Regions from separate parts of the Geodermatophilus sp. SYSU D00691 genome, predicted to be linked through region 3. Evidence: riboswitches for the same ligand, from Rfam matches in the RefSeq annotation. Region 3 holds a riboswitch; each other region holds the start of a gene.
The links. A riboswitch is a leader RNA that binds a small molecule or an ion and turns the genes downstream of it on or off. The one in region 3 is predicted to bind cyclic di-AMP.
Positions count from the first base shown of each region.

Region 1 (3,258 bases), on a different contig from region 3:
CCCGGCTCCTACGGCCGCCCGCTCGCCCGCCTCGCCCGCCGCTGACGGCGACAGTCGCGCGGGGTGAGGTGCGTGTGTGGCGGGTTCTGCGGCCGGTTGCGCCGCAGACGCACATCGCCGCGGGGGAGGGGGGAAGGATGGCGTCGTGCCGCCCGTCGTGACCGCCGCCTTCGTCCGCGCCCACACCCGCCCGGCGCAGCCGTCGCTGGTGCCCGAGGTGACGCTGCAGGTGGCCGACGACGTCGTCGCGCTGTGGGACGCCATGGAGGTGGAGCACGGGGGTGGGTCGGGAGAGGGCATGGCGCAGCCGCCGTTCTGGTCGGCCGCCTGGCCGGGCGGGCAGGTGCTGGCGCGGTTCGTCCTCGACCGCCCGGACGTCGTCGCGGGGCGGCGGGTGCTCGACCTGGGCTCGGGCAGCGGACTGGTGGCGATCGCCGCGGCGCTGGCCGGCGCCGGCGACGTGCTGGCCAGCGAGGTCGACCCCTACGGCCTCACGGCGATCGAGGTGAACGCCGAGGTCAACGGGGTGACCGGCATCCGCGCCACCGGCGACCTGCTGGGCGGGCCGCCGCCGGAGGTGGACGTCGTCCTGGCCGGCGACGTCTGCTACGACCGCGAGATGACCGAGCGGGTGCTGCCGTTCCTCGACCGCGCGGGCGCGGCCGGCGCGGAGGTCTACATCGGCGACCCGGGCCGGATGTACCTGCCGGCCGACCGGCTCACCGAGGTCGCCGCCCACGACGTGCCGGAGACCGAGGGGCCGGGCATCCGCCGGACGACGGTGTGGCGGTATTCCTGAGCCGTTCCGCGACGCTTCTCACCCGGCAATCTCCCGGCCCCCGATTGTCACGAACCGATCACGGCGGTTACCGTGGCTCCCGCCCGCACCGGTCGTCACATCCCCACCGGGGAGTCCGAGCGGGCGCCGCCGAGTCGCCCCCCGGGGCGAGCCGGGGACCCACCGCAGTACTGGGGTGAATCCGCACCCGCGGCCCGTCGAGGGCCGGGGTCGGTAGGGCTGCTTCCCGCCCGAACCCGTCAGCTAACTCGGTAGGCGGCCGTCGGAAGAACGGAGAGCCGCCCCGATGGCGCGCCCCTGCCCCTGCACTCCCGCACGTTCCCGCAGCACCCGGCCCGGCCGGATGCGGGTGTGCCCGCGCATCTGAGCGCACGCGGCCGTCCCTGACGCCGCCGCCGCCCGCGGGCCACCGCCCGAGCACCCCGCTCGACCGGCTCCTCGCCGCCTCCCCGGTGCCCCGCGCCAGCCCTCGCTGCCCGCACGCCCTCCGCGCAGCACGGCCTCGCGCCCTGCTGCGTCGTACCCCCACCGGAGCACCGCAACCCATGAACCTCCGCACCACCATCGCCCGCACGTCCGCCTCCCGCCGCCGGCTGCCCGCCCCGTCGCGCCGTCCCGGCCTCTACCTCGGAGTGGCCGCCGCCGGCGCGGTCATGGTCAACGTGCTGATCGGCGCCGACCCCGCCGCCCAGGCCGACGCCGGGTCCACCCAGTCGGTGGCCGTCGCCCAGGCCCTCGGCCTGTCCGCGCAGTCCGGGCCGGCCCGGGTGACCGAGGACGACCTCGCGCCGCTGGAGGACCTGGCCGCCAGCCGGTCCACCCGCGAGGACGCCGCGACCGCCGCCGCGCAGGCCCAGGCCGCCGCCGAGCAGGCCGAGCTCGAGCGGCAGGCCGCCGAGGCCGCGGCCGCGCAGGCCGCCGCCCAGGCCGCCGCGGAGGCGGCCGCCGCCCAGGCCGCCGCCGAGGCCGCGGCCGCCGAGCAGGCGGCTGCCGCGGAAGCCGCCGCGCCGGCCCCGGGCGGCTCGTACCAGGACTACGCGCTGGCGCAGCTCGGCGGCGACGCCTCCGAGTTCTCCTGCCTCGAGAAGCTCTGGGGCCGGGAGAGCGGCTGGAACCCGAACGCGCAGAACCCGACCAGCACCGCCTACGGGATCCCGCAGTTCCTCGACTCGACCTGGGCGAGCACCGGGATCGCGAAGACCTCCGACCCCTACCGCCAGATCGACGCCGGCCTGATCTACATCAACGAGCGCTACGGCTCGCCCTGCGGCGCCTGGGCGCACAGCCAGTCCACCGGCTGGTACTAGAAGGACCCCTCTGCCCCCCACCGCTCGCACGCTCGCGGCGGGCCCCTGCAGAGGGGCCGTTCCAGCGTGTGAGGCGGTGGGGGAGGATCGCGGCATGCGCGGATGGCTGACCGGTCTCGCGATCGCCGCCGCCGTCATGGTGGTCACCTGGGCCGTGCTGATCGTGCTCGCCCGGCGCCTGCCCGAGGGGACGGCGAAGGAGCTGGCCCGGTTCCTGCCCGACTGCGTCACCGCCGTGCGCCGGCTGCGGGCGCACCCCGCCGTCCCGCGCCAGGCCAGGCTCGCCGTCGGCTTCGCCGGGCTGTGGGTGCTCTCGCCGATCGACCTCATCCCCGAGTTCCTGCCGGTCATCGGGCCCCTGGACGACGTCGTCGTCGTGGCGCTCGCGCTGCGCTACGCCGCCCGGCAGGTGCCTCGGGAGGTCGTGCTCGAGGCGTGGCCCGGCAACCCCCGGCTGATCGAGCGGCTGCTCGGTGCCGCCAAGGAAGGGATCGCGTGACCTCGTCGGGAGACATCGCCCCGTGGTGGACCAGCGCCGTCGTCTACCAGATCTACCCCCGCTCGTTCGCCGACTCCGACGGCGACGGCATCGGCGACCTCGGCGGCGTCCTGCAGCGGCTGGACCACCTCGCGGACCTCGGCGTCGACGTCCTGTGGCTCTCGCCGGTCTACCCCTCGCCGCAGGCCGACAACGGCTACGACATCTCCGACTACCAGGACGTCGACCCGCTCTTCGGGTCGCTGGCCCAGCTGGACGAGCTGATCGCCGCCCTGCACGCGCGCGGCATCAAGCTGGTCATGGACCTCGTGGTCAACCACACCAGCGACGAGCACCCCTGGTTCGTCGAATCGCGGTCCGGGCCGGACTCCCCGAAGCGGGACTGGTACTGGTGGCGGCCGCCGCGCGCCGGCCTGGCCGCCGGGGACCCCGGCGCCGAGCCGACCAACTGGGCGTCGTTCTTCTCCGGGTCGGTGTGGGAGCTCGACGAGGCCAGCGGCGAGTACTACCTGCACCTGTTCGACCGCAAGCAGCCCGACCTGAACTGGGAGAACCCCGAGGTCCGGCACGCGGTGTACGCGATGATGCGGTGGTGGCTCGACCGCGGGGTCGACGGCTTCCGCATGGACGTCATCAACATGATCTCCAAGGAC
Region 1 is NZ_JBJGYZ010000005.1:132,433-135,690, reverse strand. Features, by position in the region: gene ACI797_RS05460 (SDR family NAD(P)-dependent oxidoreductase) at 1-45, shown strand, start outside; gene ACI797_RS05455 (class I SAM-dependent methyltransferase) at 146-799, shown strand; cyclic di-AMP (ydaO/yuaA leader) riboswitch at 917-1,072, shown strand; gene ACI797_RS05450 (aggregation-promoting factor C-terminal-like domain-containing protein) at 1,345-2,106, shown strand; gene ACI797_RS05445 (YkvA family protein) at 2,201-2,605, shown strand; gene ACI797_RS05440 (glycoside hydrolase family 13 protein) at 2,602-3,258, shown strand, end outside.
Region 1: linked by a shared signal. The riboswitch ahead of ACI797_RS05450 (aggregation-promoting factor C-terminal-like domain-containing protein) and the one ahead of ACI797_RS24115 (NlpC/P60 family protein) in region 3 are both predicted to bind cyclic di-AMP.

Region 2 (3,258 bases), on a different contig from region 3:
TTGAGCCCCTCGAAGATCGACTGCGCGTAGTGCAGCGCCGCGGTGCTCGGGTCCATCTGCAGCGGCGCGTACGCGGTGAGCCGGGCGTCGTACCAGCCCTGCCCGGTGCGGTACCGCGCGACGAACATCGAGTCGGTGAAGTGCTTGCCGAACCCGGGGTCGGCCAGCACCTGCGCGAGCTCGGCGGCGGGGCGGCGCGGCACGTCCTCCACGACGACCGGCACGCCCTCGGAGAACACCCGGTCGGTGGTGCGGCTGTCGGCGAGCGTGTCGGTCATGGCTCCTACCTGCACGTGCGGGGGCGAGGCGGGCGCACCGGCCCGCCTCGTCACAGTATCCCGCTCGTCAGGCCGTGCCCGACTTCGGACCCGTGCTCTCGATGACCTCGTAGCTCCACAGGTGGTGGGAGTCGCTGGCCGCGGGGGCGAGGTCGCTGCCGCCGCCGGAGTGGGCGCGCGCGAAGTCCTGGCCGCTCTCCCAGGCCCGGTAGGCCTCCTCGCTGCTCCACCGCGTGTAGACCAGGTACTGGTCGGTGCCCTCCTGCGGGCGCAGCAGCTCGAACCACTCGAAGCCGTCGGTCTCCTCGACGGCCCCGGCCCGGCCGCGGAAGCGCTCCTCGAAGCGCTCCTGCTTGTCCTTGGGCACGGTGATCGCGTTGATCTTGACGATGCTCATGGCCGGTGCCCTTCCCGTCGCGGCTGGTAATCAATCCAGCATGCTCTGGGCGTGGACTCGCAGCGCACCGCACACCTGGGGTTCGCCCGGCTCGACGTCGACCGGGCCGCGCGGACCGGGACGCCGGAGGTGGTCTACGCCGCGGGCAAGACGCCGGAGCAGACCGTCGCCTGCCTGGCCGGTCTGCTCGAGGCCGGCACCCCGCTGGCCTGGGCGACCCGGGTGGACGACGCCACCGCCGCCGCCGTGGCGGCCCGCTGGCCCGACGCCGTCGTCGACACGGAGGCCCGCTGCGTCTTCGTCGGCACCCCGCCGGAGCCGTCCGGCGACGTGCTGGTGCTCACCGCCGGCACCTCCGACGGGCCGGTCGCGGCCGAGGTGGCGGCGACGCTGGCGGCGGCCGGTGTGCGCTGCCGCCGGGTCGACGACGTCGGGGTGGCCGGGGTGCACCGCGTGCTCGAGGTCGCCCCGGACATCGCGGCGGCCGACGTGGTGGTCGTCGTCGCCGGCATGGACGGCGCCCTGCCCAGCGTCGTCGCCGGGCTGACCGACCGGCTGGTCGTCGCGGTGCCCACGTCGGTGGGGTACGGCGCGGCGTTCGAGGGGCTCGCCGCCCTGCTCACCATGCTCACCGCGTGCGCTCCGGGGGTGCTCGTCGTGAACATCGACAACGGCTTCGGGGCGGGCGTGGCCGCTGCCCGCATCGCCCGCCCGCCGAAGGTGTGAGCCGGCTTTCACAGGTTGCGGCTGACCAGTCCGTTCACAGGCGACACGCCGTGGTGTGACCGCCGTCACGGCGACAGTTCACATAACCGCTCGTAGCGTTTTGGCTGCGCTCAGCAAACGGAGAGCGTGACGCGCCGGTCCGCCAAACCCTGTCCACCGGCCCGCGTCATCCGGAACAGCTTCAGGACAGGGGTGGGGGACCCACGTTCGCGGCGCGCGGGGGGCGCGCCTGGGGGTGAAGCCGCGTTGCGCGGCCGGGCACCGATCGCCCGAACCCGACAGCTCACCTCGCCGGCGGTGATCGGAGATCACACATCCCCATGGCAAAGCATCGCGCGCCCCGCTACGTCCGCACCAAGAAGGCCCTCGTCAAGGCCCCCGTCGCCGCCGGAGCCACGGCCGTCGGGCTCGGCATACTCACCACCCCGGCCAACGCCGCCACCACGCACGACTGGACCGGCGTCGCCCAGTGCGAGTCGAGCGGCAACTGGAGCATCAACACCGGCAACGGCTACTACGGCGGCCTGCAGTTCAGCCAGTCGACCTGGGAGGCCTACGGCGGCACGGGCTACGCGCCCCGCGCCGACCTGGCCACCCCGGCCCAGCAGATCGACGTCGCCGAGAAGGTCCTCGTCGGGCAGGGCATCGGCGCCTGGCCGACCTGCGGCAAGCACCTGACCGAGGGCACCACCCCGGCCGCGGCCCAGGCCCCCGCCGCCGCCCCCGAGGCCCAGCCGGCCCCGGCCCCCGCCCCGGCCGCCGAGTCCACCGAGGCCGACGGCCACGGGCAGCACGCCGCCCCGGCCGGCGACTACACCGTCGTCCGCGGCGACACCGTCGCGAAGATCGCCTCCGCCCACGGGCAGGCGTGGCGCGACCTCTACCAGCGCAACGTCGACGTGATCGGCAGCAACCCGAACCTGATCTTCCCGGGTCAGGTGCTGCTGGTCTCGGCGACGGTCGACACCGCCCCGGCCCCCTCGGGCTCGATCGGCGACTCGGCCCCGGTCGAGGCCCCGGCCGCCCCGGCCCCCGCGCCGGCGCCGGCCCCCGCGCCGGCGCCGGCCCCGGCGCCCGCGCCGGCCGCCGTCACCGCGCAGATCACGAACACCGCCGGCGCCACCAAGCCGCAGGCGCAGGCCGCGGCCGACAACGTGGTCACGAACGTCTCCGGGGCCGCCGGCATCACCATCGGCGGCACCCGCGCCAGCGCGGTGGACCCGCACGGCCACCCGTCCGGCCTGGCGCTGGACTACATGGTGATGTCCGACGCCGCCCTCGGCGACGCGATCGCCCAGTACCACGTCGACCACTGGGCCGAGCTGGGCGTGGAGTACATCATCTGGCAGCAGCGGATCATCACCTCGCCGGGCGCCGCGTGGAAGGCGATGGAGGACCGCGGCAGCGCCACGGCCAACCACTTCGACCACGTGCACGTCAACTACGTGGGCTGAGCCCCACCGGCACGCGACAGCGGCCCCTCCCCGGCGACCGGGGAGGGGCCGCTGTCGCGTGTCAGCGGTAGCGGACGGGGTCCGGCAGCAGCTCGTTCATCGAGCCGGAGCGGAAGCCCCGCGGGTCCAGCTCCACCCGCGCGAACCCGCCGACGGCGGCCAGCAGCTCCGGTCGCGCCCGCACGGCCGGCACCAGCGCGGCGTCGACCTCCACCCGTGCGACGTCGGCACCCAGGTCGCGCACCCGCAGGTCGCGCACCGGCAGCCCGGCACCGGTCAGCGCGGCCCGCAGCGACGCCTCGGCCGCCTCCACGCGGGCCAGGCCCTCGGCGCTCACCGGGACGCCGTACGCGATCCGGCTGGCCAGGCACGCCGCGGCCGGCTTGTCGGCCAGCGACAGCCC
Region 2 is NZ_JBJGYZ010000015.1:7,705-10,962, forward strand. Features, by position in the region: gene ACI797_RS12745 (branched-chain amino acid aminotransferase) at 1-278, opposite strand, end outside; gene ACI797_RS12750 (antibiotic biosynthesis monooxygenase family protein) at 346-675, opposite strand; gene larB (nickel pincer cofactor biosynthesis protein LarB) at 727-1,401, shown strand; cyclic di-AMP (ydaO/yuaA leader) riboswitch at 1,569-1,713, shown strand; gene ACI797_RS12760 (LysM peptidoglycan-binding domain-containing protein) at 1,722-2,855, shown strand; gene larE (ATP-dependent sacrificial sulfur transferase LarE) at 2,917-3,258, opposite strand, start outside.
Region 2: linked by a shared signal. The riboswitch ahead of ACI797_RS12760 (LysM peptidoglycan-binding domain-containing protein) and the one ahead of ACI797_RS24115 (NlpC/P60 family protein) in region 3 are both predicted to bind cyclic di-AMP.

Region 3 (3,258 bases):
GTCAACTCGCGAACGGCGGCCAACTGGCGGGTCTACGTCGATCAGCTCGCCGCCGCCGGGGTCGTGCCGCCGCCCGCCGCCGAGCTGCTCGACCCGGCCGCGACGCTGCCCGCAGGGCTGGTCCCGGTCGCCTCGGCCGCCGGTGGCGCGCAGGCCGGCGCGGCGCAGCGGCCGGGCCAGCCGACCTCGCTGCTCGTCCTGCCCGCCGAGACCCTCGCCGCCGTCTCGGCGGCCATGGACCAGCTGGGCCTGCCCTACGCGCCGGGCACCGCGGGCCCGGACTCGTGGGCCTGCGGCTCGCTGGTTCAGTCGGTGTTCGGGGCGGCCGGGCTCCAGCTGCCGGGGGACCAGGCGGGGCTGTTCGCCGGGACCACGCCGGTCGACGCCCGCGACGTCCTCCCCGGCGACCTGGTGTTCCTCGGCACGCCCGAGTCGGGGCTCGGGCACGTCGGCATCGCCCTCGACCCGCAGACGATGCTGGCCGCCGACGCCCGGGCCGGCGCCGTCGTCGTCCGCCGGCTGCCGACCGACCAGGTGATCGGCATCGGCCGACCGAGCCTCGGCCAGCGCGCACCGGTCGCGGCCCCCGGGCCGACGGGCGGCGCGCTGCGGGTGGAGTGCGGCAACACCGTCTACCCGCCGAGCTACGACGGCGCCCGGTCGTGGGGCGGCTACCCCAACGGGCTGATCCCGCCCAGCGCGCTGTGCCCGATCGGGGTCGGCGGCCACTCGCTGCGCTGCGACGCCGCCGCCGCGTGGAAGGCGATGTCGACGGCCTTCGCCGGGACCTTCGGCACGCCGATCTGCATCACCGACTCCTACCGCACCTACGCCAGCCAGGTGCGCCTGTACGGGCAGAAGCCCGCGCTGGCCGCGGTGCCCGGCACCAGCAACCACGGCTGGGGGCTGGCCGTGGACCTGTGCGGCGGCATCGAGTCCTTCGGCACGCCGCAGTACGCCTGGATGGTGGCCAACGCCGGCCGCTTCGGCTGGCTGCACCCGACCTGGGCCGACCCGGGCAACGGGCGCGAGGAGCCGTGGCACTGGGAGTACGCAGGCACCTGACCGCCCGCCTGTCAACCCTCGCGGCCCGGAACTGTCGGTGGCCGCTCCTACCGTGCGGACGACTCACGGAGGAGAACACACCGATGCTCATCGACTGCGACACCTGCACCTCCCGCGGGACGGGCTGCGCCGACTGCGTCGTCACCGTGCTGCTGGGCGCGCCCCCCGGCTGGCAGACCGACGACCCGGTGGTCCTCGCGCTGCCCGACCGCGCTCCCGCCCGCACCGAGCCGGCCCGGACGGCCGAGGACGCCGTCGTGCCACCCCCGGGCGTGGTCGTGGAGTTCGACGACGTCGAGCGGCGCGCGGTGCGCGCCCTGGCCGAGGTCGGGCTGGTGCCCCCGCTGCGCCACTCCCCGGGCACGTCCGGCGGCGAGGACGGCCGGCGGACCGGCTGAGTCGCGGTACCCCCGGCGCCATGTGGGGCGATCACGGCGCGCCGCCGTGATGCTGCTCGCAGTGACGATCACGACAAACCCAGGGGGCCCCGTTTGTCACACCTGCATCACGCCCGTATGGTCGCTCCGTTCGACCGAGCGGTCGTCGCCCACCGGGGCGGCCTCGGACGGACACCGCCGAATCGCCGACGGCACCGCCAGGTGTCCGAGGTGAACCGGGGACCCACCGCAGTACTGGGGTGAGTTCTCACGTGCGCCGGCTCGCCGGGGCACCGAGATAGGGCACCTTTTTCTTCCCAGCCCGAACCCGTCAGCTAACTCGGTAGGCGGTCAGCTGAGGAAGAAGGAGAGCCGCCGAACGTGGCGACGTCTCGCCCTGCCCTGGGGCATGCCCACGCACCCTCCGAACCACACCGCACCACCCGCACCCGCCCCTCCGCCTGGCTCCGTTCCGGGCTGCTGCTGGGCGTGACCGCGGCGCTGACCGTCACGCTGCTGCCCGGCACGGCCGCCGCCGAGCCCGGCCGCGCGACCTCCCCCGAGCAGGCCGCCCAGCTCGTCGCCGAGGCCAGCCACCAGCTCGAGGTCGTCCAGGAGCAGGTCAACACCGCCCGCGAGGAGCTCGCGCTGCAGCAGGCCGCCGTCACCGCGGCCGAGGCCGACGCCGCCGCGGCGCAGCAGCAGCTCGACTCGCTCGACGGGCAGATCCGCCAGCTCGCCCACAGCGCCTACACCGGCGGCGACCAGAACCTGCGCGCGCTGGACGTGATGCTGACCAGCGAGTCCGCCGAGGACTTCCTCACCCAGCTCGGCACCCTCGAGGCGATCGCCGGCCACACCACCGAGGCGATCGAGGAGGTGGCCGAGGCGGCCGCCGCGGCCGAGGACGCCCGCGGCGAGGCCGACGCGGCCGCCGCGGAGGCCCAGCAGACCCTGGACACCATCGAGGCCCAGGAGGCCGAGCTCCAGGCGGACATCGCCGACTACCAGGAGCAGTACGACCAGCTGACCGCTGCCCAGCAGCAGCAGGTCGCCGCCGCGCACGGGGGCGAGTCCCTCGCGGCCCCGGCCGTCGCGCCGGCCGCCGCCCCGGCCGCCGGTGGCAGCGCCGCCGCGCAGACCGCGGTCAGCACGGCGCTGGCGCAGGTCGGCGACCCCTACGTCTGGGGTGCCGGTGGGCCGAACAGCTTCGACTGCTCCGGCCTCACGCAGTACGCCTACGCCGCGGCCGGCATCAGCCTGCCGCACTCGAGCAGCATGCAGTCGCGGATGGGCACCCCGGTGTCCCGCGACGCCCTGCAGCCGGGCGACCTGATCTTCTTCTACAGCCCGGTCAGCCACGTGGCGATGTACATCGGCAACGGCCAGATGGTGCACGCGTCCACGTCCGGCCAGCCGGTGAAGGTGGTCAGCGTCGGTTCGATGCCGGGCTTCAACAGCGCCCGCCGCATCGCCTGAGCGGCCAGGCTCGCCACGAGGGCCGGTGACCCCGACGGGGGTCACCGGCCCTCTGCGCGCCCGGACCCTATGGTGGCCGGGTGACCGTCCGCCGCGCCGCACTGGTCGCGGCGGTGCTCCTCGGCGCCGCGTTCGTCCTCGTGGTGGTCCTGCGGACCCCCTGGACCGTGCTGCCCACGCCGCCCGGCGGCTCGCCGCCGGTCGACCCCACCGCCGGGCTCCCGGCCGACGTCGTCGCCCGCGCCGACTCCTTCGCCGCGGCGATCCGGCCGGCCTCGCTGGCCAACCTGGTCCTCGGCCTGGCCGTCACCGCCGTTCTCGGCCTCACCCGGCTGGG
Region 3 is NZ_JBJGYZ010000042.1:35,828-39,085, reverse strand. Features, by position in the region: gene ACI797_RS24125 (D-alanyl-D-alanine carboxypeptidase family protein) at 1-1,065, shown strand, start outside; gene ACI797_RS24120 (hypothetical protein) at 1,149-1,463, shown strand; cyclic di-AMP (ydaO/yuaA leader) riboswitch at 1,629-1,807, shown strand; gene ACI797_RS24115 (NlpC/P60 family protein) at 1,932-2,921, shown strand; gene ACI797_RS24110 (M48 family metallopeptidase) at 3,002-3,258, shown strand, end outside.